2 regions of the Streptomyces sp. NPDC002573 genome follow, and region 1 is predicted to be linked to the other one. Evidence: riboswitches for the same ligand, from Rfam matches in the RefSeq annotation. Region 1 holds a riboswitch; the other holds the start of a gene.
The links. A riboswitch is a leader RNA that binds a small molecule or an ion and turns the genes downstream of it on or off. The one in region 1 is predicted to bind magnesium.
Positions count from the first base shown of each region.

Region 2: linked by a shared signal. The riboswitch ahead of ACFYX0_RS26860 (magnesium transporter MgtE N-terminal domain-containing protein) and the one ahead of ACFYX0_RS39335 (Nramp family divalent metal transporter) in region 1 are both predicted to bind magnesium.

Region 1 covers NZ_JBIARC010000075.1:17,136-29,697, reverse strand. The annotation lists gene ACFYX0_RS39390 (helix-turn-helix domain-containing protein) at 1-351, opposite strand, end outside; gene ACFYX0_RS39385 (GntR family transcriptional regulator) at 680-1,354, opposite strand; gene ACFYX0_RS39380 (NAD-dependent succinate-semialdehyde dehydrogenase) at 1,588-3,078, shown strand; gene ACFYX0_RS39375 (iron-containing alcohol dehydrogenase) at 3,075-4,313, shown strand; gene ACFYX0_RS39370 (3-hydroxyacyl-CoA dehydrogenase) at 4,346-5,287, shown strand; gene ACFYX0_RS39365 (hypothetical protein) at 5,831-6,055, shown strand; gene ACFYX0_RS39360 (transposase) at 6,019-6,522, shown strand; gene ACFYX0_RS39355 (hypothetical protein) at 6,526-6,669, shown strand; gene ACFYX0_RS39350 (Ppx/GppA phosphatase family protein) at 6,987-8,048, shown strand; gene ACFYX0_RS39345 (hypothetical protein) at 8,438-8,884, opposite strand; gene ACFYX0_RS39340 (MgtC/SapB family protein) at 8,967-9,713, opposite strand; gene ACFYX0_RS39335 (Nramp family divalent metal transporter) at 9,750-11,390, opposite strand; M-box (ykoK) riboswitch at 11,698-11,871, opposite strand; gene ACFYX0_RS39330 (hypothetical protein) at 12,164-12,436, shown strand.
Region 2 covers NZ_JBIARC010000031.1:65,952-85,201, forward strand. The annotation lists gene ACFYX0_RS26835 (ABC transporter ATP-binding protein/permease) at 1-586, opposite strand, end outside; gene ACFYX0_RS26840 (cytochrome d ubiquinol oxidase subunit II) at 583-1,845, opposite strand; gene ACFYX0_RS26845 (cytochrome ubiquinol oxidase subunit I) at 1,838-3,205, opposite strand; gene ACFYX0_RS26850 (dihydrolipoyl dehydrogenase family protein) at 3,560-4,921, shown strand; gene ACFYX0_RS26855 (hypothetical protein) at 5,166-5,348, shown strand; M-box (ykoK) riboswitch at 5,766-5,941, shown strand; gene ACFYX0_RS26860 (magnesium transporter MgtE N-terminal domain-containing protein) at 6,248-7,615, shown strand; gene ACFYX0_RS26865 (NRAMP family divalent metal transporter) at 7,612-8,901, shown strand; gene ACFYX0_RS26870 (hypothetical protein) at 9,011-9,166, opposite strand; partial or broken gene ACFYX0_RS26875 (thiamine pyrophosphate-binding protein) at 9,268-10,400, shown strand; gene ACFYX0_RS26880 (ferredoxin) at 10,544-10,765, opposite strand; gene ACFYX0_RS26885 (cytochrome P450) at 10,762-11,961, opposite strand; gene ACFYX0_RS26890 (hypothetical protein) at 12,159-12,425, shown strand; gene ACFYX0_RS26895 (hypothetical protein) at 12,528-12,671, shown strand; gene ACFYX0_RS26900 (hypothetical protein) at 12,668-12,946, shown strand; gene ACFYX0_RS26905 (SGNH/GDSL hydrolase family protein) at 13,026-14,309, opposite strand; gene ACFYX0_RS26910 (glycoside hydrolase N-terminal domain-containing protein) at 14,394-16,742, opposite strand; gene ACFYX0_RS26915 (alpha-galactosidase D) at 16,986-18,863, opposite strand; gene ACFYX0_RS26920 (hypothetical protein) at 19,015-19,140, opposite strand; gene ACFYX0_RS26925 (ROK family protein) at 19,143-19,250, opposite strand, start outside.

The sequences.
Region 1 (12,562 bases):
CCGCAGCAGCGAACGGCCCTCGATGATCCCACTGGACAGCGTCACCACAGCGACGATCTTCTGAGTCAGCGGATGCCGGATCGGCGTTCCGGTACACACGGCGTCGCTGTACATGTCCGCGTAGTGCTCTGCGCCGGTGATCTGGACGCAACTCCCGGTCGCCAAGGCTGTACCGACGCCGTTGGTGCCCACGAGCGACTCGTCCAGGACGGCTCCGCGGTCGGTTCCGACCCTCTCGAAATGGCGCCATGCGTCATGGTCCGCGGCCCAGCGTCCGAGAATACGGCCTTGGGCGTCCGCGAGCAGAAGGCCGACGCCCGTTCCTGACAAGTCGGCGGAGAAACGTGACATCGGCGCCTGAAAAAGATCCAGAAGATGCTGATCGAGCTCATCTTCCGCAACATGCGGCACCTCGCGGACGTTGGTCGGTACACCGAGCGCCTCCCGCGAACGCTCCCAGGATCTCAGCAGCGCAGGCGCCACATCGATGCGGTCGGTGTTACCTGTCAACCATTCGTCTTTGAGTGCGTTGACTGGCCCAGTCGACATGCCCTTCCCTCCCTGATGCAGAGCCGGAGCATAAGGCGACATGGCGGGGAAAGCGCCATTTCGCGATCATCCTGTAATACGAAGAAGGTTGACGAGCGTCGATGCCGGATCGTGCGAGTCGCCGACGGCCTCAGGCCAGGCGACGGCGATACTCCTCGACAGCCAACGCTGCCGCGCCATGAACATGGTGCTCGCACGCGGCTCGCGCCGCGGCGGCATCACACGCGACAGCCGCGGCTTCGATGATGCGGCCGAACGCCTCGAACGAGATCCGCGCCCGTTGGTCGTCGATGAACGCGTAGCGACGAAAGATCTGGACCCGAGCGTGAACGCGGGCGACATCCTCGGCGAGGACCGTGTTGCCGGCCCCCTCGAGCAGGAGCCCGTAGAACCGCTCATTCGCCTCCTCTCGTGTCTTGACGGTGCCCCTGAGGTAGGTCGTCTCCATCTCGATCAGGAGCGCTTGCAGCCCCTTCTTCACCTGCTCCGACGCGCGCGCCACGAAGAGTTCGCCCACCAGGCCTTCGAGCGCGCGCCGCACCTCGTAGATCTGCTCGATCTCCCGCGGCGTCAACACGGTCACGATCGGTCCGTGGTGGGCGACCACCGTCACCAGCCGCTCCGCCTCCAGTTGACGCAGCGCTTCTCTGACCACGGTGCGTGAGACTTCGTAGGCCTCGCACAGGGCGCTCTCGCGCAGGGCGTCGCCGGGCTGGAAGGTCCCGCTCAGGATGTCTTCACGAAGCAGACGTGTGATCTGCTGCCGCAGCGGTGCCGCATGTCGAGTCAGTCTCGAAGTGCTCATGACGGGTCCCTCAACCTCCAACTGTTGCTTGCCAGACTCAGCGGCTCTTGGGGCTGGTGAGGCACTGTCTCAAATCGATGCACCGGACCAGATCCAGCATTTTGGCCCGTAGCGTAATACCAGAAGACGGTAATACGACAGCGCGGGAACGCGTCGTGCCGTAACGGCGGCAGCTCCACCCGAGCCGGTTGGCTGCCGCCGCACCGCTCCCGCCGAAATAGGAGGACCCTTCCATGACGACACCGACCGCGCCGGTCACCGCACAGGTCCGCGGACGGGAGATCCCCGTCGATCTGTACATCGACGGTGCGTGGACCCACGCCACCGAGACGTTCTCGGTCGTCAACCCCGCCAACGGCCAGACGATCGCCGAGGTCGCCGATGGCACCGTAGAGCAGTCACGCGCCGCGCTCGATGCGGCCGTCGCCGCCCAGGACGCCTGGCGCCACGTGCTCCCCCGCGAGCGTGCCGACCTGTTCCACCGCGCGCACCGGCTGCTCCTGGAGCGTGCCGACGACATCGTCGAGACCATGACGCTGGAGAGCGGAAAGCCGCTGGGCGAGGCCCGGGGCGAGTTCCAGCTCTCGGCCGACTTCTTCCTCTGGTACGCCGAGCAGATCGCCCACCTTCACGGCACCTATGCGCACGGCTCCCGAGGCGCCTACCGCGTCGTCACCACCCACCAGCCGGTCGGCCCGTGCCTGCTCATCACTCCGTGGAACTTCCCACTGCTGATGATCGCCCGCAAGGCCGGCGCGGCGCTCGCTGCCGGATGCACGGTCGTGGTGAAGTCCGCGAAGGAGACCCCGCTGACCTGCGCGCTGTTCGTACAGGCGCTGCACGATGCCGGTTTCCCGGCGGGCGTAGTCAACCTCATCCACACGACGACCTCGTCCAAGGTGTCAGCGGCGCTCATGGCGGACAGCCGCCTGCGCAAGGTGAGCTTCACCGGCTCGACCGGCGTGGGAAGCACCCTGCTGAGCCAGGCCGCCGCGAACATCACCAACGCCTCGATGGAACTCGGCGGCGACGGCCCGTTCATCGTGCTCGACGACGCCGACCTCGACCTGGCGGCCGAGCAGGCGATCGTGTGCAAGTTCCGCAACGCCGGTCAGGCGTGCGTGGCAGCCAACCGGATCATCGTCGACAGCAGCGTCGCGGAAGAGTTCACGGCCAAGTTCGTCGCCTTGACCGAGAAGCTGACGGTCGGCGACGGATTCGACCCGGCCACGGAGGTCGGCCCGATCATCTCGGCCCGACAGCGCGACACCGTCAAGGAACTCGTCGACGGCTTCTCCAAGATCGGCGCGACCCTGCTGACCGGCGGCAAGGAAGTACCGGGCGACGGATTCTTCTTCGAGCCGACCGTCTTCTCAGTGACAGAGCCCGATGACGACCTGTGCCATCAGGAGCTATTTGCCCCCATCGCGACGATCTACACCGTCGACTCGGCCGCCGAGGCGGTCAAGATCGCCAACGACACCACGTACGGGCTCGCCGCGTACGTGTTCACCCGCAACGTGGACCGCGCCATCGCCGTGAGCGAGCGCCTCGACTTCGGCATGGTCGGCATCAACCGCGGCATCATGGCCGACCCCGCGGCGGCATTCGGCGGCATCAAGGCCTCCGGCCTGGGCCGAGAAGGCGGACACGAGGCGATCTACGAGTTCCTCGAACCCAAGTACCTCGCCATCACCGTGAACGAGACGGAGGCAGGCCTGTGACCGCATGCGTCGCCTCCCTCGGCGTCCTGCGCCAGCCCAAGACCGTCGTCTTCGGTCCCGGCGAACGGCGCCACCTGCCCCGCCTCCTAGCCGAGATAGGACACCACGTCCTCGTCGTCACCGACGCCCGTATGGCGCAGGTGACCGAATTCAAGGACATGCTGACCGCCATCGAAGGACAAGGGATCACGGTCTCGGTGTTCTCCGAGGCCGAGCCGGACCTGCCCCGCGAGAACATACTCACCGTCGTCGACCGCTACGGCGACACCGACGTCGACACCCTGCTCGCAGTCGGCGGCGGCTCCTGCCTCGACCTGGCCAAGGTGTCCGCCGCCGTCCTCGCCCACGGCGGCGACGTCCGCGACTACTACGGCGAATTCCTCGTCCCCGGCCCCGGGCTCCCGGTCATCACCGTACCCACCACGGCCGGCACCGGCGCCGAAGTCACCTGCATCTCGGTCGTCTTCGACCGGGACCGAGGCATGAAGATCGGCGTGGCCAGCCCACACCTGGAGGCCTACGCCGCCGTCATCGACCCCGAACTCACCCTCTCCTGCCCGCCGGCACTCACCGCGGCCACCGCGGCGGACGCACTGACTCACCTGGTCGAGACGTTCACCGACCGGGTCAAGGACGTGACGCCGGACTTCCTGGCCAACCATCTCTACATCGGGAAGAACCCGCTGACCGACATCTTCTGCCGCAGCGGCCTGACTCTGCTCAACTCGTCCCTGGAGAGCGTGGTCGCCGACCCGTCCGACATCGAAGCACGCTCCGCGACCATGCTGGCCGCGTACAACGCGGGCATGGCCATCAACACCGCCGGCACCGCCGCCGCGCACGCGATCCAGTCCCCGATCGGAGCGCTGACCCACACCTCGCACGGCTTCGGTGTCGGAGCCCTCCTGCCGTACGTGATGCGCTTCAACCTCCCGACCCGGATCGCGGAATTCGCCGAAATCGGGACACTGCTCGGTACCGCCGACCCCCGGTCGTCCCCGTTGGACCAAGCGAAGGCCGGCATCTCCCGCATCGAGGCGCTGCTGGAGACCGTCGGCTGCCCGACCGACCTGAAGACGCTCGGCCTAGACCCGAAGGACTTCTCCTACGTGGCCGACCAGGCGATGCTCGCGACCCGCCTCACGGCCAACAACCCGCGCGACCTCACCCACGAGTCCGTCGTCGAGATCCTCCAGCGTGGCTACGACAACGACCGCACCTGGTGGTCGGCGTGACGGCCACAGCCGCGACACCGACAAGTCGCCCGATGGAGCCGATTGCCGTCACCGGCGCCGGCTCCATCGGGGTCACCTTCGCGATCGTCTTCGCAAGGGCCGGGCACGAGGTCCGAGTGTGGGACCCGTTCCCCGCCGCTTTGGAGCGCGCCCGCGCTGAACTCTCCGATCGCCTCGCGCAGTTGTCCGCGCACGGCCTTGCCGTGAATCCGAGCACGGTGAGTGCACGGGTCACGTTCACCCATGACTTGGCGGAGGCGGTAGCGGGAGTAGCACTGGTGCAGGAATGCGCCCCCGAGCGGGTAGAGGTCAAGCAAGACCTGGTCCGGCGTGCGGCCCAAAGCGCGCCCGATCAAGCGGTATTCGCCAGCTCTAGCTCAGCGATACGCCCCAGTCTCATCGCAGCGGACCTGCCCGAAGGGCTGCGGGAGCGAATCCTGGTCGGCCACCCCGGCAACCCGCCGTACCTCATCCCAGTGATCGAGCTCGTCCCCTCACCCAGCACTGCCACGTGGGCCGTCGAGCGCGCCCATGCCGTCTACACCGGCGCAGGGTTGCGCCCAATCACGGTCTGCCATGAACCGGAAGGGTTCGTGTTCAATCGTCTCCAAGGCGCGGTACTGCGCGAGGCCTACTGCCTGCTCCGAGATGGGATCGCGACCGTCGACGAGATCGACGAAGTCGTCCGCAGCGGTCTCGGGCGCCGGTGGAGTCTCATCGGCCCGTTCGAGACCGTCGACCTCAACACTCGCGGCGGTCTTGAATCACACGCGGACAAGATGGGATCCGCGTATGCGCGAATGGGCGCCGAGCGCGGTCAGAACGATCCATGGACGCCGGACCTGGTGGCGACCGCGGTACACCAGCGCCGCACTCTCCTGCCGCTCGACCGATGGGAAGAGCGGGTTCGCTGGCGAGACGAGCAACTCATGCGGCTGACGCCGCTGTGGGAGGACATTCGCGGCAAATCGTGAGCAGGCTCGCGCTTACCGCTCAGCAGGCTCACCAGTTGGATTAGCGAAGCGTAGTGAACCTGTGGCAGAGTGCTACGTGCACGCCCGGCGCCCAGGCGACGTCGGGCACCCTCCTCGGTCGGGTCTTGCGGCCCGGTCGAGCAGCGTCCGCAGGGACGTGCCACGCGGGCTGGCGGCTCCTGTCGTTCAGTACCAGGGCACGAAGGCGATTGGCTCCCAAGGCTGAGCAACGCTCAGGCTCGCTAACCCAATCAGCGACCCAGGGCGGCTTCGCCGCCCGCCGTGGGACGGGCAAATCGAAGGCGCCAGGGCCTTGGCGACCTTGGAACCGATCTATTTGCGCGTCAGCGGGAAAATGGTCTGCTCCGTCCGGAACGCCGGTTTCACTGTGATGCCTTGTGAGCTCGCGCGTCAGGATGGCTACGGGAACCGCTGACAGGGACCGTCAATTGTTGCGGCAGCAAGCGGACCAGACTCTTCAGCCCTGTGGTTCCTCCGGACGGCGCACCGTCGGCCTGCCACGTCGTTACCCGGGAGGGGTTCATGGACGTACTGCATGAGCGGTGTGCCGCGCTGGATATCGGCAAGAAGGACCTCAAAGCGTGTGTGCGCACCCCGAATCCTTCTGGCAGGCGCTCGCGCCGACAGGAGATCCGTACGTTCGCCACCATGACCAATGCGCTGCTCGAGCTTCGGGACTGGCTGGTCGCCGAGAAGGTCCCAAAGCCCGGATGCGGCCGAAGATCCCCGCGCTGGTGGAGGCGCTGACCGGGAACTTCGGTGAGCATCACGCCTTCCTGTGCCGGCTGCATCTGGAGCGGATCGACCATCTCTCCGAGGCGATCGGGGAGTTGTCCGCGCGGATCGAGGCCGAGATGCTCCCTTTCTCCCAGCAGATTGAGCTGCTGCAGACCATTCCCGGTGTCGGCCGGGCCGTCGCCGAGGTCATCGTCGCCGAGACCGGCGGGAACATGGCCCGCTTCCGTACCGCGGGCCATCTGGCCTCGTGGGCCGGGGTCTGTCCCGGCCACCATGAGTCCGCCGGGAAACACAAATCCGGACGCCGGCGCCACGGAAACCGCTGGCTGAGCGCCGCGCTCGGCACCGCCGCGATGGCCGCCTCCCGCACCCGGGAGACCACCTACCCTGGCGCCCGCTACCACCGTCTCGTGCCCCGCCTCGGCAAGAAGAAAGCCCTCGTCGCCCTCGAGCACACCCTACTGACCGCCGTCTGACACATGCTTACCAACAACATCGCCTTCCACGACCTCGGCGGCGACTACTACGCCAGGCACGACCCCGAACGCGTCATGCGACGCATCACCCGGCAGGCCAACGCCCTCGGCTTCACCGTCCGCTTCGACCCCATCGAAGCCGCGTAACCACCACCGTCACCCCGGCGACCTTGGCTCATGCTTCATTTTCGGACCAGAGACGCTGCTCGCCCCGCTGCGGCCGTCCCCGGCCCGATCGAACGCCCAACGGGCCTGCCGTGCAGTGCGGGTGCCGCCGATCCCGGGGCACCGCGGCGGCTGGCGCTCTGCTTCGAGGTGTCGGGCGGGCGCAGCCGGGCCGTGCCGTGGGGGCCCGCGATCGACGCCCTGGGACTGCTGCGGGGGACGCCGGACCTTGGCCGCTCCTCGCGGCAAGCGGAGCTTGCCGACCCGGCGGGTACGAACAGTGACACAATGGTGACAGGGTGGATGCGGTGTGGTGTCTGCCGCCTCTCGTCGGCAACGAGGGGTCTTGGGGATTCGGTCTGCCCTGTCGGGTGCGGGATGGTGCGGTGTCGGGGAAGGGCGGCTGGATGCGGCAGGCGAGTGTGCTCGATGTCGGGTGCCACAGCGCTTTCCTCACTGTGGTGCGGTGGCGACCGGGTGCGGAACTGGAGCCCGTCTTCTCGCACAAGGTGCGACTGAGACTGCACGAAGCGCTCGACTGGCAAGGGCGCCTGGGCAGGGCCGGGGTTAAGAGTGTGCAGCGGGCGGTGGCCGAAGCGATCGGTGCGGACCCGCGCCTGCGTCCGCGAGAGGTCTTCGCATTCGCCACGTCCGTGATCCGGGATGCCCCCAATCGCGATGATGTCATCGCGCGGGTGGCCCTCTCGACCGGTACCTGGCTGCGGGTGCTGCCCGGCGAGGAGGAAGCGCGACTGGCCTATGTGGCCGCACGCCGGTGGGCGGGGTGCGCGGGAGGACCCCTGTTGATGTTGGACATCGGCGGTGGCACCGTCGAGATCGCCGCGGGGACGGGCGATCAGCCCCGCGTGGTGCGTTCACTGCCGCTGGGCGCACGAACGATCACGCGCAATTGGCTCCCCGGCGGCACGGTCACGTCCACGCGGAGCCTGGCAGAGGTCCGGCAGCATCTGCGCCGCTCCCTGAGCCAGGTGCCCGACGTACCGCAGGCCGAGCGGGGTGAACGTGTTCTCGGCTGCTCCAAGACTTTCCAGCAGCTTGCCCGGCTCACCAACGCCCAGCGGGACAAGCCACGGCGAAGGCCCCGACGGCTGACGTTGCCTGAGCTACGCGCGGTGATTCCTTTGCTGGCCGGCGTCGGCCCGGAGTGCCGTGCCGCCCTGGCGGGCATCTCACGGCACCGCGCCGAGCAGTCCCTGGCGGGAGCACTGGTCGCCGAGAGCCTCATGGAAGCGTCAGGTGTGGAGAGAGTTGAGATCTGCCCCTGGTCCACCCGGGAGGGGCTACTTCTTGAACATCTGGGCGTCATCGACAGCCCAGTCCATCACCGCCGTGCCAGCTGATCCCAGCAGACAAGCACCCCGGCGTCGTCACCGACCGCCTGCTGCCCGTCTTCGACACCAAGCCCCTTTACGTCGGCCACCGCCCCTGGGACGCGGGCCCGAAGCCGAGGCGACCGCCCAGGCCGAGGCCAACCAGCCCGGATCCGCGCCCAAGCCCACACCGGAACCGCAGGCCTCGGCCGAGCCCAAGGCCACCCCGCCGCGGCCCCGCCACACCAAGCCCGGCACACCGGCCGCCGACGCCAAGCCGAAGCCGCGCCCGGCCCGCAAGCCCACTCCGTCGAGCTGGCCGCCGATAAGCCCGCCGCCTCCTGTGCCGCGGGGCTCGCCCTGGCCGCATGCCTGCAGACTCACCGGTTGGCAGCCCCGGCCTTGCGTGGCGCCTGTGGTCAGTTCCGTTGGCGGGCTGCGTCAGCCAGCAGATGCACCACGTCGGGGGGCAGGTCGATGTGGTGTGCGATCCAGGCCGGATCATGGCCGTGGGTGGCGAGGAGCCACGCCGTGTACAGCCTGTTCAGGCTCGGGGCGTTCGGCCCGAGCAGGAACGGTCGGACGGCCTCCATCGGAAAGCCCTCCAGGGACTTGGCAGTGAACCACTCCTCCCCCAGGTCCTCCGGCACGATTTTGCGGGTGCGTTGCTCGGCCTGCCGGTGGTGGTGCCACAGGGCCGCGATCAGGATGAACGCCGCAGTCGCGGCACCCATCAGCGCGCCGCCGACCATCGGCTTGTCGCGGGTGGGGGCGGTGTTGACCGCGACGGTCTCCAGTACGACGAGCGTGAGCACGCCGAGGATCGCCGCGCCCTCCCCGGTGCGGGGGTGGGGTACCGTCCGCATGCCGCACCTCCCTGTTTTCCTCTTCATCGTGTCTTGTCGAGTGGACTGCTGTCCTGGGGCCGTCAGGCTCTTTCCGCGGGGGTCAGGCCAGCGCCCGCCGCCCTTCCCGGGGTGTCCGTTCGTCGTCGTCCTCGTCGTTCACGTGCCAGTGCAGGTCGTGCACCCCGGGCTCCAGTGAGAGACGGGAGATGACCTGCTCCAGCGCGGCGGCGACGTCGCCGCTGACCGTGACGCTGGCCCGCACGCTGGTGGTGTCCTCGCCCTCGCGGCGGGCCCGCAGCCCGGTCGCGGTCAGGCCGGAGGTGGTCAGGGCTTGGGCGAGCAGCGCCCGGATGTGGGTCTCGGACGGCCGCTCGCAGCGCAGGTGCACGCTGGCCCGTACCTGGGCGTCGGGGTCGCTGCCGGCGGCCGGTGCCCGGTCCAGCAGGCGTCCGGCCGGGCGCAGCAGCAGGTGGATGCCGAGTACCGTCAGCGTGCCGAGCGTGGCCAGGGCGAGTCGTCCGGAGGCGGCCAGCACGCCGACCGCTGCCGAGCACCACAGGGTGGCGGCGGTGTTCAGTCCGCGTACACCGGCGCCGTCGCGCAGGATCACCCCGCCGCCCAGGAACCCGATCCCGGACACGACGTAGGAGGCCACCCTGGTCGGGCTGCCCGCGTCGCCCACGGCCACGCTGTAGAGCACGAACAGTGTGGCTCCGGTGGCGACGAGCGCGTTGGTGCGCAGGCCCGCCATCCGCGCCCGCCACTGCCGCTCTACGCCGATCAGCGCGCCGCAGGCCGCGCCGGTGGCGAGCCGGATCAGGAAGTCCATCGTGGTCAGGGCGTGCATGGCCCGGCCTCCTTCAGAGTGAGGCGGTGGAGTGATTTACTGGCTGACCGCGACCTTAATGATCTTGATGACCGCGAGGATCATCGAGACCAGCAGGTAGGTGCGCAGCGCGCCCATGCCGATCTTCTTGCCGCTGGACATCACGGCCGGGGCGAGGGTTGCCAGCGGGGGCATGCGCCAGGTGTCCCGGCCGGTGCGGTCGATCGGGTCCTCCTTGGTGGCCGTACGGCGACGGGTGAAGGCGTACCCGGCGGCGAGCACCCCGGCGACGGCGCAGGCGGCCATGATGTCGATGATCGCGTTCGCGCTGATGTTCGGGAACAGGACCGAGGCGGTCAGGATCACCGACAGCGTGACCAGCACGCCGACCACGGCGGCGGTGAAGGCGTTGGTCTTCGGCCCGTTCACCCACGGTCCGAGCACCTGCTTGTCGTTGCACAGCAGCAGGAGGAACACGCTCGCGGAGGGCAGCAGGACCCCGGCGAGGGTCTGCACGCCCTCGGTCAGCAGGCCCAGCGGCGAGCCCGGGATCAGCACGATCGTGGCCGCGGCGCCGACGAGTCCGGCGTAGACGGCGTAGAAGCCCTTCGCGCCGCCGATCCCACGGTGCAGGGAGTGCTTCATGCCCAGCACGTCACCGATCGCGTACGCGGTGGACAGCGACACCGCGAACGCGCCGATGATCGAGGCGTCCAGCAGCGCAATCGCGAACAGCACCCCGGCCAGCTTCCCGGCCTTGGCCTCCAGCCCGTGCGCGATTCCGGCGGTGTCGGTGAACTGGCCGAAGCCGTGCGTGCCGGCGAACGCGGCGGCGGTGAAGCCCATCATCGCCGCCGCCCCGATCACCACGATGACGATGCCGATCCACAGGTCGACCTTCTCGTAGCGCATGAACCGCGGCGTGATCCGCTTGTCGATCACGTACGACTGCTGGAAGAACAGCTGCCAGGGCGCCACCGTCGTGCCGACGATGCCGATGATCAGCAGCATCACCGTGGACAGCTGCCCGGAGCCGCCGGGCAGGTTCGGGGTGACGAAGGCGGCGGCCATCTGCGAGGTGTGCGGGTGGACCATGAAGTAGATCGGCACCAGCAGCAGCGAGGCCGCGCACAGCGTCATCGCCACCCGCTCGAAACGGCGGAAGGAACCGGTGAACGCCGACGCCACGATGATCACGGCCGCCAGAACCACCGCCGCCGCCTTCGGCAGCCCCAGGTAACCGGCGGACAGCGTGATCCCGATGAACTCCGTCACCAGGGTCAGCGCGTTCAGCAGGAACAGGTCGATGACGCTGAACGCGCCCCAGAACTTGCCGAACCGCTCCAGGATCAGGCGGGCGTGGCCGACACCGGTGACCGCGCCGAGGCGCAGCACCATCTCCTGGTTGACGTACAGCACGGGCACCAGCAGGAGCAGCGTCCACAGCAGGTGGGTGCCGTAGTTCTGGCCGGCCTGGCCGTAGGTGGCGAACGCGCCGGCGTCGTTGTCGCCGACCATCACGATCAGGCCCGGGCCGACGATCGCCAGCAGCGTCTTCAGCTTCGCCGACAGACCGCGGCGCTCACCGTGGTCATCCAGGCGGATGGTGCCCAGCGCGCCGTGGATGTCGCCGAGGTGCGCGTCGTCGAGTACAGCCGCGCGGGGCGCGGCGACCGTGGTCAGGGTGGTCTCGTTCATGGTGGTGCCTCCCTAGCCCCCCGGTACGGGGGAGGTCGGGGGCACGCAGCAGCCATCACCCCTGCGCGCCGAATGCGCGCAGGACAACATCACCAGCGGGCACAGACGTGCCCGTGGACATGGCGCGGCCGGGGTGCCGCGCAGGGGAGGTGGTTACCGCGTGCCGGAAGAATGCGAGGACAAGCGGGTGCGGGGCCTACTTCGGCCCGGACTACTGCATTCCATGTCTCTCGCCTCCTTCCGGCCGGAGACGCCCATCAATGGCGTCCTCATCGACTCGGCAAGGAGCGGCCAGCCCCTGACGGGCGGCTCACCCCAACTCGTCAGAGCTTTGGCACTCCACGGCGTAATCCCATTGACTGGGAAGCCACTTGGCCTCACCCCTTAGGCCGGGGAGAGGTGTCCTGAACCTGGGCGTCTCTCGACGTCGTGGGGTCAGTGGCCTGTGTCCGTGAAGACGCCTCACCGAACGAGGTGCCTCTTCAAACCTCGACCAGCGTACGCTCGCACCGGGGGTGCCGCTCGCCCGATTGACCCATCCTTGACGCCCCGCTGACCCCATTCTCACGAAGCGCCGATACGGCAGCGGGTTCTTCGAATGCGTCCTTTCGTTGTCTGCCGGCAACCGATGAGGCCCCGGTCTTGATCAGCGGAGATCTGGCCGCAGACTGGAACAGCGGGCCGCCCGGCTCTTCACTGGGACCCGGCGTGCGCGACCTGCACTGGCACCTGGACGACACGTCCTTCAACGCGGAAAGGAAGCGTGCAGCGGCATGAGTGACCTCGACATCCGGTACGCCCGCCGCGCTGTCCGCCGTGCCGCCCGGCAGCTGGCCGAAGACGCTCCGAAACTGAGAGCGGGCTCCGCGGGTGCCTTTCGTGCCGGGGTCGCCGTCCGCGCCGCCGACCTGCGCAGAGCTGTGCTTGCCGCCTGGGTCACCGGCATACCCGCGGACGTTGTCGCCGCGGACGGGCGCCTGCCCGTGGCCGTCGTACAGGGGTGGGTGGCGGCGAGGTTTTCACCAGAAGGCCCAGGCGGCGGGTGACCAGGGTGGGCAACGCCGGTGACGGTCCTGCCTTCGGTATCGGAAGAGTCCAAGACGCTCGACACGGTCCGGTTGCCCTCCGGCAGGTCATGGATTAGGGAGGCGAGTGGATGCGGGCGTAGTCTT
Region 2 (19,250 bases), on a different contig from region 1:
CCTTGAGGTTGGCCGGCAGCAGCGGGGTGGCGGCCACCACGAGCAGGGCGACGAACCAGCTGCGGCAGGCGATGGCGGCAAGGACGAGACCACTGCCCAGCAGCATGGTGGTCCGCGCGGGCAGATAACCGGTGAGCCAGTCGGTCAGCTGGTCGACCTCGCCGTCGACGGCCCGGGCCGGCGCCGCGTCGTCCAGGTCGGTGCGCGCCGGCCCGTGGGCGGGCAGGGCCGTCTCGATGATCCGGCGGCGCAGGGTCTCGCGTACGGTACGGGCACCGCGGGCGGCTGCCGCGTCACCCGCGGCCAGCAGCCCGGCGCGCAGGGTCACTCCGGCCGCCGTCAGGAGGGCGGGCAGCAGTACGGCCGTCGCGGGCAGATCGCCCCGTAGCGCCGACAGCCCTCGCTGCGCACCCCAGGCGAGCCCGCCCGCCCACAGGACGGTGCCCGACTGGGCCGCGCCGCGCAGGATTCCCGCGCGACGCAGCTCGGAACCGCCGACGGCAGCCCAGGCCTTGAGCCTGGCGGGGACCGGGCTCTCGTGTTTTTCCGCGGCCAACTCGTCCAGGAGTACGGCAGTGTTGCTCACGAGGTGGTCTCCGCCTCGGCGTCCGTGTCGAAGTAGCCGGCGCGGTGGTCACGGCGGTCGCCGACGACCCAGGCGGCCAGTGCCGTACAGCCCAGAAGGACGACGCCGATCGGGCCGATCAGGTCGGAGACGCCGCCGAACACATCCTGGGAAAGAGCAGTCGCCAGGATGCCGAGCACTACCAGCAGGGCGCGTCGCACGATCGTCCGCGGCGCGCTGCCGGGCGCCGGTACGGCCGGAAGGGGGCGGACGCGGGCGGACAGCGGCGGGACGGGGTTCTCCACCGGATCGCTGTACTTGCCGCGGAAACTGCGCCACGCGTAGATGTTGTACGCGAGGACGAACGGCATGCACAGGCCGACGCCGAGGACCAGGAGGAGCTGGGAGGAGTGCGGGCTCGCGGCCTGATGAACGGTCAACCGGGGTGGGACGACGACTGGCATGGAGACGACCGCCAGCCCCAGCAGCCCAGTGGCTGTCATGGTGGCCACGGCCGCGAACGGCCGCCAGTCGGGGCCGCGGCCGAAGCCGTACCAGGCGACGACGGCGGCCACGACGGCGACGGCGACCGCGAGCCAGAACAGCACCGCCCGCACCGGCTGGCCCAGATGGAACTGCTGCGGATCGGCGTCTTGCAGCAACAGGCCGAGTACGAGCCCCATGATCGCAGTGGCCGTCAGCAGGGACCGTCCGGTACGGCGGACCTCCGGCCGGGACCACCCTTCGGTCTTGTCCTGCAGCCAGGCGGCTCCTGCCAGCAGATAGACGACGACCAGACCGAGGGCGCACAGCACGCCGTAGAGGCCGAACCAGTCCAGGGCCCCGCCCTGGAAAGTCCCGTTCCGCTGTTGCGGACCGGTGAGCAGGGCACCGAGAACAAGGCCTTGGCACACGGTCGCGGTGAGCGACGCCCAGCCGAACAGCAGCGCCCATCCCCGACGGTAGGTGCCGGCCGCGCTCTGCATCTCAAGGCCCAGTCCGCGCAGAATGATGGCGACCAGCATGACGATCAGTGGCAGATAGACGCTGGGCAGGACCACGGCGTAGGCGCCGGGCAGGCCCGCCCACAGCACGACACCGACCAGGATGAGCCAACTCTCGTTGGCGTCCCAGGCGGTGGCGACGATCTCGCCGTACTCCCGTCTGCGCTCGGGCTTGGCCGCCAGACTGAGCATGCCCACCCCGAGGTCGTAACCGTCGAGGACGACGTACATGCCGAGCGAGAAGAGAACCAGGGCATAACCAACATACTCAAGCAACGAGGGCCTCCGATACGTCGGGCGAGGCGGGTCCACCGGGCAGGGCCTCGGGTCCGGCCTTGACCGTACGGACGATGTAGCGCGCCCAGATGACCAGCAGGGTGGCGTAGAGCAGGACGAAGCCGGCCAGGCTGGCGGCGACTTCGGGTGTGGTGAGGTGGGAGACGGCGTCAGCGGTGCGCAGTTGGCCGTACACCACCCAGGGCTGGCGGCCCGTCTCCGCCACGATCCAGCCGCCCGTGATGGCGATGATCCCGGCCGGGGTCATCCACACCATCCACCGGAGGAAGCGCGGCGAGTCGAACAGGCGCCGCCGCATGCGCAGGACCACGCCCGCGAAGGCCGTGCCGAACATGAGCAGTGCGGTGAAGTACATCGCGCGGAAGCCGTAGAAGGTGGTCCACATGTTGGGGCGTTCGTCGGGTGGGGTCTGGAGCAGACCGGGCGTCTTCGTCTTGCCGCTGAGGTCCTGGGCGATGGCCGAGCCGAGGTAGGGGACCTCGACGTGCAGCCGGTTCTCGCCCTTGCCCGTGTCGGGGACGACGAGCAGGTTGTAACCGTTGTTGTCGCTCTTCCAGTTGCCCTCGAAGGCCTCCAGCTTGGGCAGCTGGTGCTGTCCCATGAAGACCGCCGTGCCGTCTCCGACATACAGCTGAATCGGCATCAGCACTCCGAGCACCCCGAGGGCGATGGACAGACAGCGCCGGGCCATGGGCTGGGCGTGGACCCGGTTCTTGACCAGGTACCAGGCGGAGATGCCGCCGACGAACCAGGCGGCGCTGATCAGCACGGCCAGCAGCATGTGCGGGAAGCGGTGCGCGAAGGCGGGGTTGAACAGGATGCTGAACCAGTCCCCGGCGTGGAACTGGCCGTCGACCTTCTGGTAGCCGACCGGGTCCTGCATCCAGCTGTTGGCCGACAGGATCCAAGTGGTGGACAGCAGGGTTCCGAAGGCGACCATCCAGCTGGCCAGGGCCATGGTGCGCGGTCGGATCCGCCCGTCCCCGTAGAGCATCAGGCCGATGAAGCCCGCCTCCAGGAAGAAGGCGGTGATCACCTCCATACCGATGGTGACCCCGATGACCGGGCCGACCGCATGGGCGTACGTGCCCCAGTTGAGGCCGAACTCGAAGGTCATCACCGTGCCCGCGACGACGCCCAGTCCGAAGCCGACGGCGAAGATCTTCTTCCAGAACCGGAAGATCTGCAGGTACAGAGGATTTCCCGTGCGTACGTAGACCGTGTACACCACGGCCAGGAGCACGGAGAGCCCTACGGTGAGCGCGGGGAAGGTCATGTGGAAGATCGCGGTGATCGCGAACTGCCATCGGGACAGTTCGACGACGGTGGGCGAAGCCATGGGTTCTCCCGGGGAGCAGCAGACTTGACAGGGCATCGGGCGTGGGCCGGGTCTCAGGGCCTCGCCGGAGGGCGCTCAGGCGTGGGACGGCGCGGTGTACACGGTGGTCATGACGGGCCTCCTGCGATGCTGTGCTGAAAATGCACGCCTGACGCTAGGGGCTGAACCGGGGGACAAGTTGCCCCGAAGTGCACGTGCAGCTGCCCGTCAGCGCACCGAGCGTCCGTCGGCTCGCCGTGCGTTCACTCTCAGGCCGACAGCCGTGCGCTCACAGGCACGAGCTGCCGCGCGACTGTCCTAGCCTCTCTGTCCGACGGCCGGTCGGACGGCCGTACGAGCAGAGAGACGTGGAGCATGAACGAGCAGGTGGACGTGGTCGTCATCGGCCTGGGGCCCGGCGGCGAGTACGCGGCGGGCACGCTGGCGGAGTCCGGCCTGGAGGTGGTCGGTGTCGAGGCGGAACTCGTCGGCGGCGAGTGCCCGTACTGGGGATGTGTGCCCAGCAAGATGATGATCCGGGCCGGCAACACGCTCGCCGAGACCCGCCGTGTCTCCGCCCTTGCCGGGCACGCGGACGTCACCCCTGACTGGGGCCGGGTCGCCGACCGTATCCGTGACGAAGCCACCGACGACTGGAACGACCAGGTGGCGGCCGACCGGCTCGCGGCCAAGGGGGGCCGGCTCGTCCGTGGCAGGGGACGTCTCACCGGGCCGCGGCAGGTCACGGTCGGCGAACGCGTCCTTCAAGCGCGCCGGGGTGTCGTGCTGGCCACCGGCAGCAGGCCCCGGATCCCGCCCGTACCCGGCCTCGCGGCGACACCGTACTGGACCAACCGGGACGCCATGGCGGCCAAGGAACTGCCGACGTCGATGCTGGTCCTGGGCGGGGGCGCCATCGGTGTGGAAGTCGCTCAGGTCTTCGCACGCTTCACCTGCCGCGTCACCGTGGTCGAGGGCCAGGACCGGCTGCTGTCCCAGGAGGAACCAGAGAGCGGGGAGCTCGCCGCGCAGGCCCTGAGGGCGGACGGCGTGACGGTGCTCACCGGACTTCGCGCCCGTCAAGTCAGCCATGACGGCACCGAGTTCACCGTTTTCCTCGAAGGAAGCGCGGAGCCCCTGCGCGCCGAGCGCCTGCTCGTCGCCGCCGGGCGGTATTCCGAACTCGCTGATCTGGGCGTCGAGACAGTGGGCCTCGATCCGGCGGCGAGGATCGTGCCCACGGACGGCCGGATGCGGGCGGCGGAGGGGCTGTGGGCGGTCGGTGACATCACCGGCCACGGCGCCTTCACCCATGTTTCGACGTACCAGGCGCAGATCGCCGTCCGCGACATCCTCGACCGGCCCGGCCCCGACGCCGACTACCGTGCGCTGCCCCGCGTCACCTTCACCGATCCCGAGATCGCGGCCGTGGGACTCACGGAGCGACAGGCCCGCCAGCGGGGCTTGCGGGTGCGGACCGCGGTGGTGCCCAGCTCCTCCTCGACCCGCGGCTGGATCCACGGTCCGGGCGGCGAGGGGTTCATCAAGCTGGTCGAGGACTCCGACCGGGGCGTCCTGGTCGGCGCGACCTCGGCGGGACCGGCAGGAGGCGAGCTGCTGTACGGACTGAACGTCGCCGTCCACGCGGAGGTGCCGGTCGAGCGGCTCCAGAACATGATCTACACCTACCCGACGTTCCACCGGGCCATCGAGCCGGCCCTGGCCGCTCTCCGCTGACCGGTCCGGCCCGGCCCTGGCGCGTCCCGCGTCGAAGGCCGGGCAGAGTGGCGTCGTCCCCCGATCCGTCGGCGTCGCGCCTGCTCGACACGGTCTCCGCCGTGGTGATCGACTCGACGGTGCTGGGGAACAATCGGGATGGAGCGGACGGTCGGCGGCTCGACCCGCTGACCGCGCCGGTACTGGCCGCGGACCATGCCACCGGAGTGACGGTCCTCTCTCCGAGGGCCGGCGCATCGGCGACATGTTGTCCCCTGCCGAGGAACTCCTCGGCAGGCGTGAATGCCTCGTCGACCAGTTATGCGCGCTGCGGAACAAGGGCCACGCGGTGCTGATGGTCTCCGGCACCGACACAGAGCCGGCCGCCGGGGACATCGCGGTCGCGGTGCCCGATGCCCCCGGGCGCCGAGACGTGCTGGTCGGCTGATCCGGTGTGCGTGGACGGTCTGGAGGATGTCTTGCACGCAGTGCCCGCGGCCCGGACGGTTTCCCGACACTCTGTCCAGCCGGCACTGGCGGGATCAGCCGCCGGACCATTGCTCGCCCTCACGGCCCCGAAGCACGGCTTCGCCCTCATCCCCGTGCACACCGTGACCTTCGTCCCTCTGCCGTGGGCAGTCGTAGCGGCACGCCGGTCCACCCGCGCCCCGAGGCCGGCCCGACGCCATGCATGACGCCGGCGGACCGTGTCTGTCGGCCCTGCGGCCCTACGTGCCGCGATCAGGCCCTTGCCGCCGGCGAGGCGGAGGCGGCGACGGTCACGGTCCCGTAGGTGCGAGGTCAAGCGCCGGTCATGGATTGGGAGGGCGGGGCAGCGAGGGCGTATCGTTAACGCGGTTTTGATGAGGCACCTCGTTCGGTGAGGCGTCTTCACGGACACAGGCCACTGATCCCACCCGTCGAGAGACGCTCCGGATCAGGACAGGTCTCCCCGGCCCAAGGGGTGACCCCAAGTGGCTTCCCCGTGCGTATGGGGGACACGCCGTGGAGTGCCAAAGCTCTGACGAGTTGGGGTGCGCCGGTCTCCGGTCGGCTGCCCTTGCCGTATGGCCGTCGTGTCGCGCGCGGCCGCCGGGATCGGGAGGAGGCGAGCATGGACAGTAGTCCGGGCCATAGTCGGCCCCTTTCCGCGTTGTCCTCGCCGTCCCTCCGCGGCCTGAGGCAGCCCGTTCTCCTCCACTGACCCGACCCCGCCTGGCACCGTCGCTGGCCTGCCCTGGCGAGGAGGGCCGCCGTGTGTCCTGGCGCCGAGTCCGGTGGCAGGGGGAGCGTGCGCTGCCGCGGCCGCCCGGTGCCCCGCCATGCCGGGGCAAGGGGGTGTTCACCTTGTCCGTCAACACTCTGCTCATGTCCACCTCGGCCCGTCTGCGTGACCGCCGCGTCGATCTGGAGCGCCGCGCCACGGCCTCCAAAGCCGTCCGTACGTCCCTGGTCTCGCTGGCCGGACTGATCGGCGGCCCGGTCACCAACCAGGCCGGGGAGGAGGTCGGCCGCGTGGTCGACGTGGTTGCCCGGCTCTACGGCGAGGAGTCGTATCCGCCGGTGACCGGACTGATCCTACGGATCGGGCGGCGGCGTACGTTCCTCGCTTCGGACGCCATCGGCAAGGTGCACGCCGGACACGTACGGTTGCGCACCGCGCGGATCGACCTGCGGGACTTCTCCCGGCGCCCGGGTGAAGTGCTGCTCGCCAGGGACGTCCTCGACCATCAGCTGGTGGACGTGGACGGTGTACAGGTCACCCGGGCCGCCGACCTGTACCTGGCGCCCCTGGTCGACAAGGTGCTCCTGGTCGGCGTCGACGTCTCCCTGCCCACCCTGTTGCGCCGGCTCGGCCCGCGTCGCTGGCAGGCGAGGCCGACCCCGGAGCGGGTGCTGGACTGGCAGGCAGTCGCCCCGTTCGGCGAGCAGGCCACCGAAGGACCGGCCGAGGTGCGGCTGCGGGCCTCTCGGACCGCGCTGCACCGGCTGCGCCCGGGCGAGCTGGCCGACATCCTCGAAGACCTCGGTCGCAGCGAGCGGCAGCAGTTGCTGGAATGGCTGGAGCCGGAGCAGGCGGCCGACGCGCTGGAGGAGATGGAACCGGCCGAGCTGGAGAATCTTCTGCGCGAGGCGGCACCCGACCACGCTGCCCGGCTGGTCGACGAGATGGAGCCCGACGAGGCCACCGATGCCCTGCGCGACCTCACCGGTGAGGAGCGTGAGGCGTTGCTGACCCGCATGCCGTCCGGCGAGGCGGCGGAGCTGCGCCGTCTGCTGCGGCACCGGGAGGGCACGGCGGGTGGTGCCATGACCACCCTCCTGGTCACCGCCCGCGCGGACGATACCGTCGCCGAGGTGCGGGGCCGTTTGGCCGAGCAGGCCGAGCACCGCACCGAGATCGATGCCGTCGCTGTCGTCGACGAGCGTGACCGACTGCTGTGCGACATCACCCTGTTCGACCTGGCGGTGGCCGAGGATACGTCCCTGGTGGCTGATCTCACCGCCTGGCTGGCCCAGTTCGGCACTCCTGTCACCGTCCGCCCGGACACCCCGCTGGCCGAGGCCGCCGACCAGTTGGTCGCCGCCCGAGCCTCTTCCCTGTTGGTGGTCGACGACGCCGACCGCCCGCTCGGCCGAATCCTGGCCGACGACTTGCTCGATGCGATGCTGCCCGAACGCGGGCGCCTGCACTTCCGGAGGTTCCTGCAGTGACCGGCGACCTGGACACCGTCACCCCGACCCAGGAGGCGGCGCCTGCCCGTCGCACCGGCTGGCGGCGCATCACCATGGTTGCGGCGATCGCGGGCCCTGGCCTGGTCGCCGCGAACGCGGGCAACGACGCAGCCGGCATCGCCACCTACGCCTCGGCAGGATCCCAGTTCACCTACGGCACCCTGTTCTTCATGGTGCTGGTCACCATCGCCCTGGTGATGGTGCAGGAGATGGCCGTCCGACTCGGCGCCCACACCGGCAAGGGACTTGGCGCCCTGATCCGCGAGCAGTTCAGTCTCCGCCTGACCGCACTGGCCGTGTTCTGCCTGCTGCTGGCCAACACGGGCCTGGTCGTCTCGGAGTTCGCCGGTATCGGCGCCGCCTTCGAGCTGCTGGGCGTCCCCAAATGGGCGGTCATCCCGCCGGCGGCGATCCTGCTGTGGGCGCTGGTGCTGTTCGGCTCCTACCACTGGGCCGAGCGCATCTTCCTGATCATGTCCCTGGCGTTCTTCGCCTATCCGATCGCGATGATCCTCGGCCATCCTGACTGGGGCGCCGTAGGCCACCATCTCGTGATCCCCCACATCGAGCCCAGCAAGGACTTCATCCTCCTCGCGGTGGCGTTGATCGGTACGACGGTCAGCCCGTACATGCAGTTCTACGCGGCCGCAGGCGTCGTCGACCGAGGCGCCAGGCCCGCCGACTACCCGCTCATCCGGGCCGACGCCGTGCTCGGCGCCGTCTTTGCCTGTGTCATCAGCCTGACCATCATCATCTCCACGGCGTCCGCCATCGGCGGGACGGGCCCGCTCGACTCCGCCGCCCAGGCCGCCGAAGCTCTGAAGCCTGTTGCGGGGAAGAACGCCGAACTCCTCTTCGCCGTCGGTCTGATCGGCGCCTCCGCCCTGGCCGGGGCCGTCGTGCCGCTCTCCGCCAGTTACGCCATAGGAGAAGCCGCCGGCGTGGAGCGCTCGGTCTCCCGCAGCTTCCGCGACGCCCCACTGTTCCTGGGCCTGTTCACGGCCCAGATCGTGCTGGGCGCCACGGTGGCGATGACCCCGGTCGACGTCATCCAGCTCCTTATCGGAACCCAGGTCCTACAGGGCCTGATCAGTCCGATCGTTCTGGTCTACCTGCTCGTCCTGACCAACCGACGGTCGCTGCTGGGCGATGCCGCCAATGGGCCGCGCTACCGTATCGCCGCCACGGCCGTGGTCGTCGGCGTCGCCGCCATGTCCACCGTGCTGCTCGCCCAGACGGTACTCGGCTGGTTCGGCCTGGCGTGACCCTGGGACGCGGCGCGCGGTGGGAGAACCCCGGTGCCATCGTGTCCACGTTCCCGTGTTTGCCGCCGCCAGCACCGGAGGGAGATGAGCGTCTGCGCAGGCGCCCTCATCAGTCGGGGGTCCGGGCGACGCCGTCCAGCTTGTCCGCCTTCGCATCGGCGACGAGCGAGGAGAGCTGGTCGGCGCTCATCCGGACGCGCTGACCGTAGTCGTCGGTCAGGATGACCGTGCGCTGCCGGAACCGATCTCGTGCACCGACAGTCAACTGTGGCTCATCCCGCTCACTAACGTGATCCAGGCGTGAGGCGGCCCCGCCGTGCCCTCGCAGGGCGGGGCCCGCGGTGATGCCGGAATTCGAGGAGTGCCATGGCCAAGCAGACCATCGCGGAACAGTACGTCGACCTGATGGCGCGTGCCGGTGTGCGCCGCATCTACGGCGTGGTCGGGGACAGCCTCAACCCGGTGGTCGACGCGGTCAGACGGCACGACACGATGGAATGGGTCCAGGTACGGCACGAGGAGGTCGCGACTTCGCCGCCGGCGCGGAGGCCCAGCTCACCGGCCGGCTGGCCGCCTGCGCGGGCTCCTGCGGTCCCGGCAACCTCCACCTGATCAACGGGCTCTACGACGCCCACCGCTCGATGGCACCGGTACTCGCGCTCGCCGCCCACATACCCAGCGGCGAGATCGGAACCGGCTACTTCCAGGAGACCCACCCCGACCGGCTGTTCGCCGAGTGCAGTCACTACTCCGAGCTGGTCTCCTCGCCCCACCAGATGCCGCGCGTGGTGCAGACGGCGGTCCAGCACGCCGTCGGCCGGCGTGGTGTCTCGGTCGTGGCCCTGTCCGGCGACACCGCTGCCGAGGACTCCCCGGACGCGGCACCCGAACTCGCCATGCCCCTGGACCTGCCCGCCATCCGCCCCAGCGACCTGGAGATCGCCCGGCTCACCGAACTGGTGGACGCCGCCGAACGCGTCATGGTGTTCTGCGGGCGGGGTGTCGCCGGAGCGCATGCCGAGGTGATGGCGTTCGCCGAGAAGACCAAGGCACCGGTCGGTCACGCGCTGCGCGGCAAGGAGCACGTCCAGTACGACAACCCGTACGACGTCGGCATGTCCGGTCTGCTCGGCCACGGAGCCGCGTACGAGGCCATGCACGAGTGCGACCTGCTGCTGCTCCTCGGCACCGACTTCCCGTACACCGACTTCCTGCCCCGCCATGTGCGGACCGCGCAGGTGGATGTGCAGCCCGAGCGGCTGGGGCGGCGCACGCAACTCGATCTCGCCGTCTGGGGCGACGTGGGCGAGACCCTGCGGTGCCTCAGGCCCGCGGTGCGGGAGAAGCCGTCACGCCGGTTCCTCGACCGTATGCTGGAGCGGCACGCCCACGCACTCGAGGGCGCGGTGAACGCCTACACCCGCAACGTCGACAAGCACACCCCGATCCACCCCGAGTTCGTGGCCTCCGTGCTGGACGAAGAGGCCGACGACAACGCCGGCCCGCGCGGGCATGAGGTCGGCCGTTGAGGGCCGGAGTGATTGCCCAGGACGCCGATCGGACGCGTGACATGTGCCGTAGACGCGAGAGCCCCCACCGACGCGCGGTGCGGGCTGCTCGGTCGGGTGCGGTCGCCCCGGCGTCAGGCGCCGTCGGCTTCCGGCTCGTGGAAGGTGATCGCCCCGGAGGGGCAGACTCCGGCGGCCATCTGTGCGGCCGCGCGATGCGCGGTGGGCGGCTCGGCGTGCAGCAGGAGCACGCGGCCGTCGTCGGGATCCTGGTCGAAGACCTCGGGGGTGGTCAGTGCGCACATGCCGGCGCCGATGCAGCGCTCACGGTTGACGCGCAGGTGCGTCGTCCTCATGACTGCTCCGTGTCCCAGGTGACCGGGAGGCTCTTGACCCCGTAGATGTCCGCGGTCTCCGGGCGCAGGTCAACTTCCTCGGCCGGTACGGCCAGACGCAGTGTGGGGAAGCGGTTGATCAGCGCGGGGAGCGCGACCCGCAGTTCGACGCGGGCCAGTTGCTGGCCCAGGCACTGGTGGATGCCGTGGCCGAACGCCAGGTGCCCGACGCTCTGCCTCTGGATGTCGAGCGTGTGGGGGTCGGTGTAGCGCTCGGGGTCGTGGTTGGCGGTGTGGTACGACAGGACGACCGTCGTGCCGGCCTCGATGGTCTGTCCGCCCAGCTCGACGTCCTCCAGCGCCGTCCTCATGAACGACTTGGCGACGCTCAGATACCGCAGCAGCTCCTCCACGGCCCGGTCGGCGAGCGCGGGATCGGCGCGCAGCGCTGCCAGTTGCGCCGGGTTCTGCAGCAGCGCGAAGGTGCCGAGGGACAACATGTTCGCGGTGGTGTCGAGCCCGGCCGCCAGCAGAATGAGGCTGACCCCCTTCAGCTCCTCATCGGTCAGGTCGCTGTCGGTGAGTTCGCTGAGCACGTCGTCGGTGGGGTTCGCGCGCTTGGCGGTCACCAGTTTCGCGAGGTAGTCCTGGGTCGCGGTGTAGGCCGCCAGCAGCTCCTCGTCGCTCGTCTCCCCGCCCATGAACGAGTCGATCTGCTCCTGGAAGGAGCCCCGGTCCTCGTACGGCACTCCCAGCAGCTCACAGATGATGATGGCGGGAATGGGCTTGGCGAACGAGGTCACCAGATCAGCCGACGGCCCGGCCTTCTCCATGGCGTCCAGGCATGCGGTGGTGATCTGCTCGACCCGCTCGGTGAGCAGTCGCATGCGCCGCACGGTGAACTTGCCCACCAACGGCTTCCGGTAGCGCCCGTGCTGAGGCTCGTCCATCAGCAGGAACTCACCGGGCGGCGCGGGAGGAATCTCGAAGTCGACCACGTTCAGGAGCTCTTTGCGCGAGCTGAACCGGGGATCGGCAAGGACCGACCTGACCAGGTCGTATCCGGTGATCAGCCAGCCGGGTCTTCCGCCGGGGTGGGTATAGCGGCTGATGGGGCCGTGTCGGCGGGCGTCGATCAGCTCTGCCGGCGGGTCGAAGGGGCAGCCGGGCTGACGCGTCGTCGGCAGCGTTGTGACGGTGTGGAGGGAGTCACCCATGGCCATTCCTCATCTCGCGATAGTCCGTGTTCGACACATCACGAAAGCTACGTTGCATTCATAATTTCGTCAATCTCGCTTAGAGTTGAACCGCAGGTAGTCGGTGGCAAATTGGTGCAATGGGTTGAGATTGAATGCAACGTAACGTTGCAATGAATGGCGACGAAGGCAATACTGACGGCATGCCAGGAGGACGGTTGACCCAGCAGGACCGCCAGCGCATCGCGAGCGGACTCGCCGGGAAGATCGTCGAACCGGCGGGCCAGTCAGGGATGCCGAGGACGATGGCGCGCGTGCACGTCGACCTGCTGCTGTCCGAGCACGGCGCGGCCTCCATCTCCGCGGCCGTGAACTTCCCGGTCCAGGAGGGTTTTGTCGGGCGCGATCGCGATCCGCAGCGGCGTCGCGACATCTACGCGGTCGATGACGACGCCTGCTCACCGTGCGATGCTCTGACGGGCTGACAGGGTGACAGATTCCCGCATCAGGAAGGTGATTGCTGTGCAGTCCCCTGGCGAGCGGGATGGGCGCGGCGGTCGGCCTGTCGGCGCGAGGGGAGTCCGGCTATGACTCCGGCTGAAGCACGCGGTTGGTACGAGTTGCAGGAGCTGGAGGACGGCGTCGTACGCATCACCGAGCCGCACGTCGACAAGCCGCTGCGAGCCGATCTGTGGTGGTTGCGCGGCACGGACCGGGACCTCGTCGCATGAGTTCCGCGAACGGGGGCCCACACGCCCCCCGCTTCATCGCTCTCCTGGAGGAGCGCAGCGGCGCGCTGTTCACCGGCGATGTGATCTACGACGGCGACCTCATCGACGACCTCCCCGAATCCGACCCGTCCGACTACCGGCGCAGCATGGCGCTCCTGGCGGACCTGGAGGTCTCCGTCGCCAACCAGGGACACGGCCGCAGCTTCGACGGGAGCCGTCTGCGCGAACTGGCCCACACCTGCCTTCACGCGACCGGACGCCCAGGCCCGTCATGACTGTCGCACCGTTCCGGGCAGCCGGTCCGGCCCCCGCCGAAGACGTCGCCGCCTCGGAAGGGACCGGTGCCCGGTGGCGTCAGCTACGCAGGAGCCGCAGGTCGATCGCGTCGGACATGGCCTTCATGCCCGCGTCGTTGGGGTGGATGTGGTCGCCCGAGTCATAGGCGGGGTTGAGGGCGGCCGGGTTCGAGGAGTCGCGCATGGTCTGGTCGAAGTCGATGACGCCGTCGAACGCGCCGCTGGTGCGGATCCAGTGGTTGACGTCCTGCCGGATCGCCTCGGCGGCGGGCGTGTAGTAACCGTTGCCCTGGTCGGGCATCAGGGTCGCGCCGATGACGTTGACGTGCGCGGCGTGCGCCTGGTCGATGAGCGTGCGGTAGCCGTTTACGAGATCCTGCGCGGTCAGCGGTCCGCCGTCGGGTCCGGCGTTGTTGCCGATGTCGTTGATTCCCTCGAAGAGGATCACGTCCTTGACGCCCGGCTGGCCGAGGGCGTCGTGCCCGAAGCGCTTGAGTGCGCTGACGCCCTGCCACAGGTTGGGCACGTCCGTGAGGACCCGGTTGCCGCCGATGCCGGAGTCAACGACGCTCAGCTTCTGCGGGCCCGACCCGGCGCCCAGTCGGCGGCCGAGGAAGTCGGGCCACCGGGTGTAGGTGCCGGTCGAGGAGTGGTAGCCGTCCGTGATGGAGTCGCCGAAGGCGACGACGGTGCCCCTCGCGGTCGGCGACAGCACGTCCAGCCCGGCCAGGTAGTACCAGGAGGTCGTGGTGCTGCCGAACGCGGCTGCGCTGTCGTCACCGGCGTGGTTGCCGGAGGCGATGTAGGTGGTGTCGAACGCGTCGGAGTGCCAGGTCGACATTCCCGTCGTGCCGGGCACGTAGAGGCTGACGAGCAGGTTCTCCCCGGCGCTGACCGAGATCGGGATGACGTCGCTGACCGCCTCCGCGCCGGCGGGGATCGTGACGTGGCGCGAGCCGCCGAAGGTGATGTTACGAGTGGTGCCGCGTGTCGCCTCGCCACCGCTCGCCTGGACGGCCACGTCCACGGCGCTGACATCGAGCGGGGCGGGGCTGTACCGGTTGGACAGGGTGATGCGTGCGCCCGAGCCTGCGACGCTGCTGTGCACCACCATCCGGATGGTCTGGTTGTCGAAGGACGGGCCGCCGGTCGTCATGCCGGGTGACCAGGCGCTGACCCGTGTGCCCTTGCCGTGCGCCGGGGACACGGCGGCGCTCGCCACGTTCGCGGTGCTCAACGGTACGACCGTCAGGGCCATGCCAGTCAGCACGCCGAGCACGGACAGCAGGGACCTGCGACGCGGTCGGCGGGCCGCCGCCGTGCTTTCCCTATTCGGGGACATCGTCGATCTCTCCACTCTTCTCGCTCTCCACTCTTCTCGTCGTACGCGGCAGGCTCGGCTCACCGAGCGGCTGCCGAACCGGCCTCAGCCGAGGTTGCGCAGCGTCACGGACTCACCGGGCGTGAGGCTGACCTTGCGCGAGGTGCCGCCCGCGAAGACGGTCGTGTCACGGCCGCCGACGCTCTTCAGCGTCACCTGCGTGACCTTTCCGTTCCTCCACTTGAGGTCGGCGACGAAGCCACCGCGGACGCCGACGCCGGAGATCGAGCCGGATGTCGCCCATGCGGCGGGCAGAGCGGGCAACAGTTCGACGTGACCCGGCCGCGAGTACACCAGCATCTCGACCATCGCGGAGGGGGTGCCGAAGTTCGCGTCGATCTGGAAGATGCCGCGGCCTCCCCCCATGTCCATGATGTCGAAGAGGTTCGACGCGCTGCCGTTGCTGCCGTTCACCGACGGCTTCAGGTTGTTGACGACGAGCTGGTAGGCCTTCTCCGCGTTCTTCAGCCGGGCCCAGCACAGGCTGCGCCAGGCGTTGGACCAGCCGTAGCTGTTCATCCCACGGGCGGTCAGGAGGGCCGTCGCGCCCGCGAGGATGTCCTTCGGCGTGGAGTCGTCCGGACGGATCCGGTCGCCGGGGAAGAGGCCGAAGAGCGGGGAGAGGTGACGGTGCGTGGTCTCGCCCAGGTTGTCGGGCGACATCCACTCCTCCAGCCAGCCGGTCGTGGGGCTGACCACGGGCAGGTACAGGCGCTCACGCAGGCCGTCGACGGTCGCGCTGTAAGAGATGTCCTGGCCCAGTACCCGGGTCGCGGTGTGGTAGTTGCCGAAGAGGTTCCAGACCAGTTCCTGCGCGTAGGTGATGCCCTTGGCGTCCTGCGGACCCTGCTCGGGGGACCAGTCGCTGTCGTCGACGAGGACCTCGCGCGAGGCTCCGGAGGCATCGGTGACGGTCGTGGTGATGAGGCGGGCCTCCCAGAACTCCACGGCACCCTTGAGGAGGGGGTAGATCTTTTCGAGGTAGTCGCGGTCCTGGGTGAACTCGTAGTGCTCGAACAGGCTCTGGCAGATCCAGGCGTTGGCGCCGGGGTGCCACCACCAGCCGCTGCCGCCGTAAGGGTTGGTGGAGAAGGCCACGGCCCAGCCGGCGACCTTTCCAGAAGAGTTGCGGTACCTGTTGGTCGAGGTGTTGAACAGCCGCTGCGTGACGTCCGTCCACGAGGACAGCTGCGCGAGGCAGTAGTCCGCGAAGGCGTCGAAGCAGTCGGACAGGCCCGCCCGGTCGGCCATCCAGTAGTTCATCTGGACGTTGATGTCGGTGTGGTAGTCGCCCATCCAGTCCGGATCGTTGCCGTCCAGCCACGGGCCCTGGAGACCCATCGGCAGGGTGCCCCGCGACCCGGAGATCATCAGATACCGGCCGAACTGCAGGTAAGCCGACTCGAGTTCCGGGTCGGCAACGTTGTCGCGGTAGCGCGCCTGCAGCCGTTGCCAGGTGTCCAGTCTACGCTGAGCGGTGGACGACGTACCGAGGTTGACGTCCAGTTGCTCGAACACCGGGCGGAAGTCGGCGACATGGGTGTGCAGCAGCGTGCTCGCGGAGTGGCCGGCGGCGGTCAGAGCCTTGGTCCGGGCGAGGCGCTCCGGGTCCACGGACGGGTCGCGGAACGCGGCGGCCGCGTCGGGCGCGTAGTTGGTGCCGCCGCTGACGACGACCGTGAGGTCCTTGCAGTTGCTGAACGAGATCGATGTGCCGTTGACGGCGACCTTGCCGGTGCTGCTGCGGGCCGTGACGGCGGCGCCGTACTTGAGCCCGTTGGCGAAGGAGGCGCCGAACGATGCGTAGGCCCCCGTGCGGTCGGCGGTGGTGGACTCGCCGTGCGTGCCGGTGAGGGAGACGGTACCGGTGTAGGTGCCGCCGCCCTGCTGGGAGAAGTACAGGACGATGACGTCATCGGGGCGGCTGGCGAAGATCTGCCGCTGGTAGGTGACGCCGGACAGGTCGTACGAAGCACTCACGAAGCCCTGGGCCAGGTCGAGGGTGCGACGGTAGTTGTCGACGGAGCCCAGGTCGTGCGCGGGGATGTCGACGGTGAGCTTGGCCAGCAGGGTCAGGGAGCCGAAGTCGTCCCGGCCGTAGGGGAACTGGCCGTCGCTCTGCAGGGTGTCGTTGAGACCGCCGGTCCACAGCGTGGCGTCGCTGATCGTCAGCAGCTCGCTGGAGGGGTCGTTGCCCGCGAGCGCTCCGAGGCGCCCGTTACCGACCGGCAGACCCTGCTGGATCATCGAGTCGGGGGAGCCGGGAGCCTGCCACCACAGCTGGTTCTTCGCGGCGGCGGCCGCGGACAGCAGGGGTGAGGAGGCGGGCCGGAGGGGAGCGGCCGAGGCGGTGAAGGCGGGCAGACCGCCGAGGGCGGCGGCCGTGCCGGCCATGGCGGCGAGGGCGAGAAAGCCTCGGCGGCTCGGGTGGTTGTCGCGCGCTTCGCTGTGCTGGGTGTCCACGTTGTGCACTCCATGTCGAGGGAACGGCGCATGCGGGAACGACGGATGCGGCCCGTCGGGCGTGGTGTGAGTCGAATGCGGCGGGTGCGGGCACGCCCGGACGCTGCGGGGCCGTGGGGGGAGAGTCCCCGGGTGCGGAGCCCGGTCGTGGCACGACCGGGCCCCGCGGGGAGATCAGGCGGACTTGGGTACGTCGATCCTGTCGATGTCAGGTGAGTAGTCCCAGCCGCTGTCGAACGTGATGGAGTTGGCGCCCGCCTTCAGCGCCAACTGGACACTGACGGTTTCGACCGTGCCCCAGTCGCCCGTGGAGGGGAACCTGAGGCTGGTGCCGTTGCCGCTGTTGGAGTAGACGGTCACCGAGCGGCTGTCGCCGCTGACGTAGGCGACGTTGACGGTGTAGATGCCGCTCTTCCGTACCGTGATGTCGTTGAACTGGAGCTTGCTTTCGAGGTAGAGGTTGCCGACCTTCTTGCCGCCGGAGCAGGAATCGCATGTGGCGACGGAGGCGTTGCCGGTCAGGGTGTTGTTCGGGGACTCGGCCTCGTAGCTGGTGGTCGCAAGCCGGGCGCCGCCGGGCTTGACGGTGAACAGCCGGGAGCCGTGCGTGGGCAGCGTCGCGGTGATCTTGTTCTTGTACGAGCCGAGGTCCTGGTGGCTCCACAGGTCACGTACGGAGGCCGCGCCGGTGAAACCGAAGGACGCCCAGTCGGCGGTGACGGAAGCCGGTGAGTTGCCGAGGTTGAACAGGGCGACGGTGTAGCTGCCGTCGGGGTTCTTGGCTCCCCACACCTGCTGGTCGCCCATCGGGGTGACGGGACGCGCGACGGGCGAGGTGTTCTGGTCGACCCCTATGACTTCCTGGTTGGTCAGTAGGGAGAGGCCGTAGCTGTCCAGCTTGGTGAGGTCGTCACCGGTGAACAGGGGCGACTTGTTGATGGCCCACAGGGTCATGTAGCTCTGCCGCTCGGCCTGGGTGAGGCCGTCCATCGCCCCGTTGCCGACGTCGATCGCGTCGAGGTCGTTCCAGCCGCCGGGCCCTGCCTTGGTGCTCCACGCAGGGGCGTCGTTCCATCGGTCGTTGACCGAGTTCTCCCAGGTGACCAGGGTGTCGCAGTAGCACTCGACGTCGGTGTCGATGCGCCAGCCGTTGGAGTACTTCTTCCAGTCGGCGGCGTGACCGATGTCGAGCGACCAGGAGAGCTCCAGGTGGATCGGTCGCCCCGTGTCGGCGATGGCCTTGTGCCAGGCGGCGACGTCCGCGACGTTGTCGTAGTTGTCACCCGACTTGAACGAGCCGGGGCCCACGCCGTCCAGTTTGAGGAAGTCGTACCCCCAGTCGGCGAACATCTGCGCCTGCGAGTCGACGTACTTCTGCGCGCAGGGGTTGTCGAAGTTCAGCTTGTACGCGCTGTCCCAACCGTTGGTGGTGCGCAGGTCCGGGTAGACCGCGTCCGCGGTGGTGCAGCCGGGCGCGTTCCAGATCGGCACCTTGCCGTCGCCGTAGGCCCCCTTCTCCAGGCCGACGGGCAGGTAGATGCCCGCCTTGAGGCCCTTGGAGTGGATGTGGTCGGCGACCGACTTCATGCCGTGCGGGAACCGGACCGGGTCGGGCGTCTGCCGGCCGTACTGGTCGAACTCGGACGTCCAGTTCTCGTCCATCCACCAACCGGCGTCGATGTTGACGTAGGTGTAGCCGGACTTCTTCAGCGTGCCGGCGAGGGCGTCCGCCTGCTTCAGGACGTTCGCCTCGGTGAGGTAGCTGTAGTTGCCGTTCGGGTTCAGGCCCGGGTAGTGGGAGGACTGCATGCTCCAGCTGGACCAGCCCATGTACGGCTTGGCTGCCGTGCCGGAGGTGGTGTCCGCCGTGGTCGCGGTCGAGGTGACGGCCGTGGTCGTGGACTTGGAGCCGACGGCCACGGCCTGGGTGGCGGCGGCCGGGACCGCTGTGGCGAGTCCGGCCGTGACGACCAGGGCTGCCATCGCTCTGGTGATACGGCGCGGGAAGCCGGGGAGAGCTCCGCGCAGGGCTCTGTAAGGGGATGACCGCATGGGTCGCCTCCTGGGGTGGGGTGAGCAGAATCGAGCGGTGGTACCCGGTGGGGGACGGGCGTTGTTCCGGGCAGAGGACGGGTGTGGTGCCGGACGGGACACCGGAGCGAAGCGGCGGGGTGGCCGGCCGCGGGAGCGCCGGGCCGGCGGCTCAGCCCCTGCCCAAGTCGATGGTGAGCCCGCTGATGGACGGTCGTCGGAGCATGTCGTACATCAGGGACGGGAACGTGCGGTGCGCAGGGAGCGCGGGGATCGCGGTCATGAGAGCACGCGGCATGGCTACTCCTCGTACGTGTCTGATCCCATGAAGGACTGGATGGCGGTGGCCGCGGCCCCGCGCGCCCACTCCTCGAACGGCAGGGGACGTGTCATCACGTCGCACTGCGC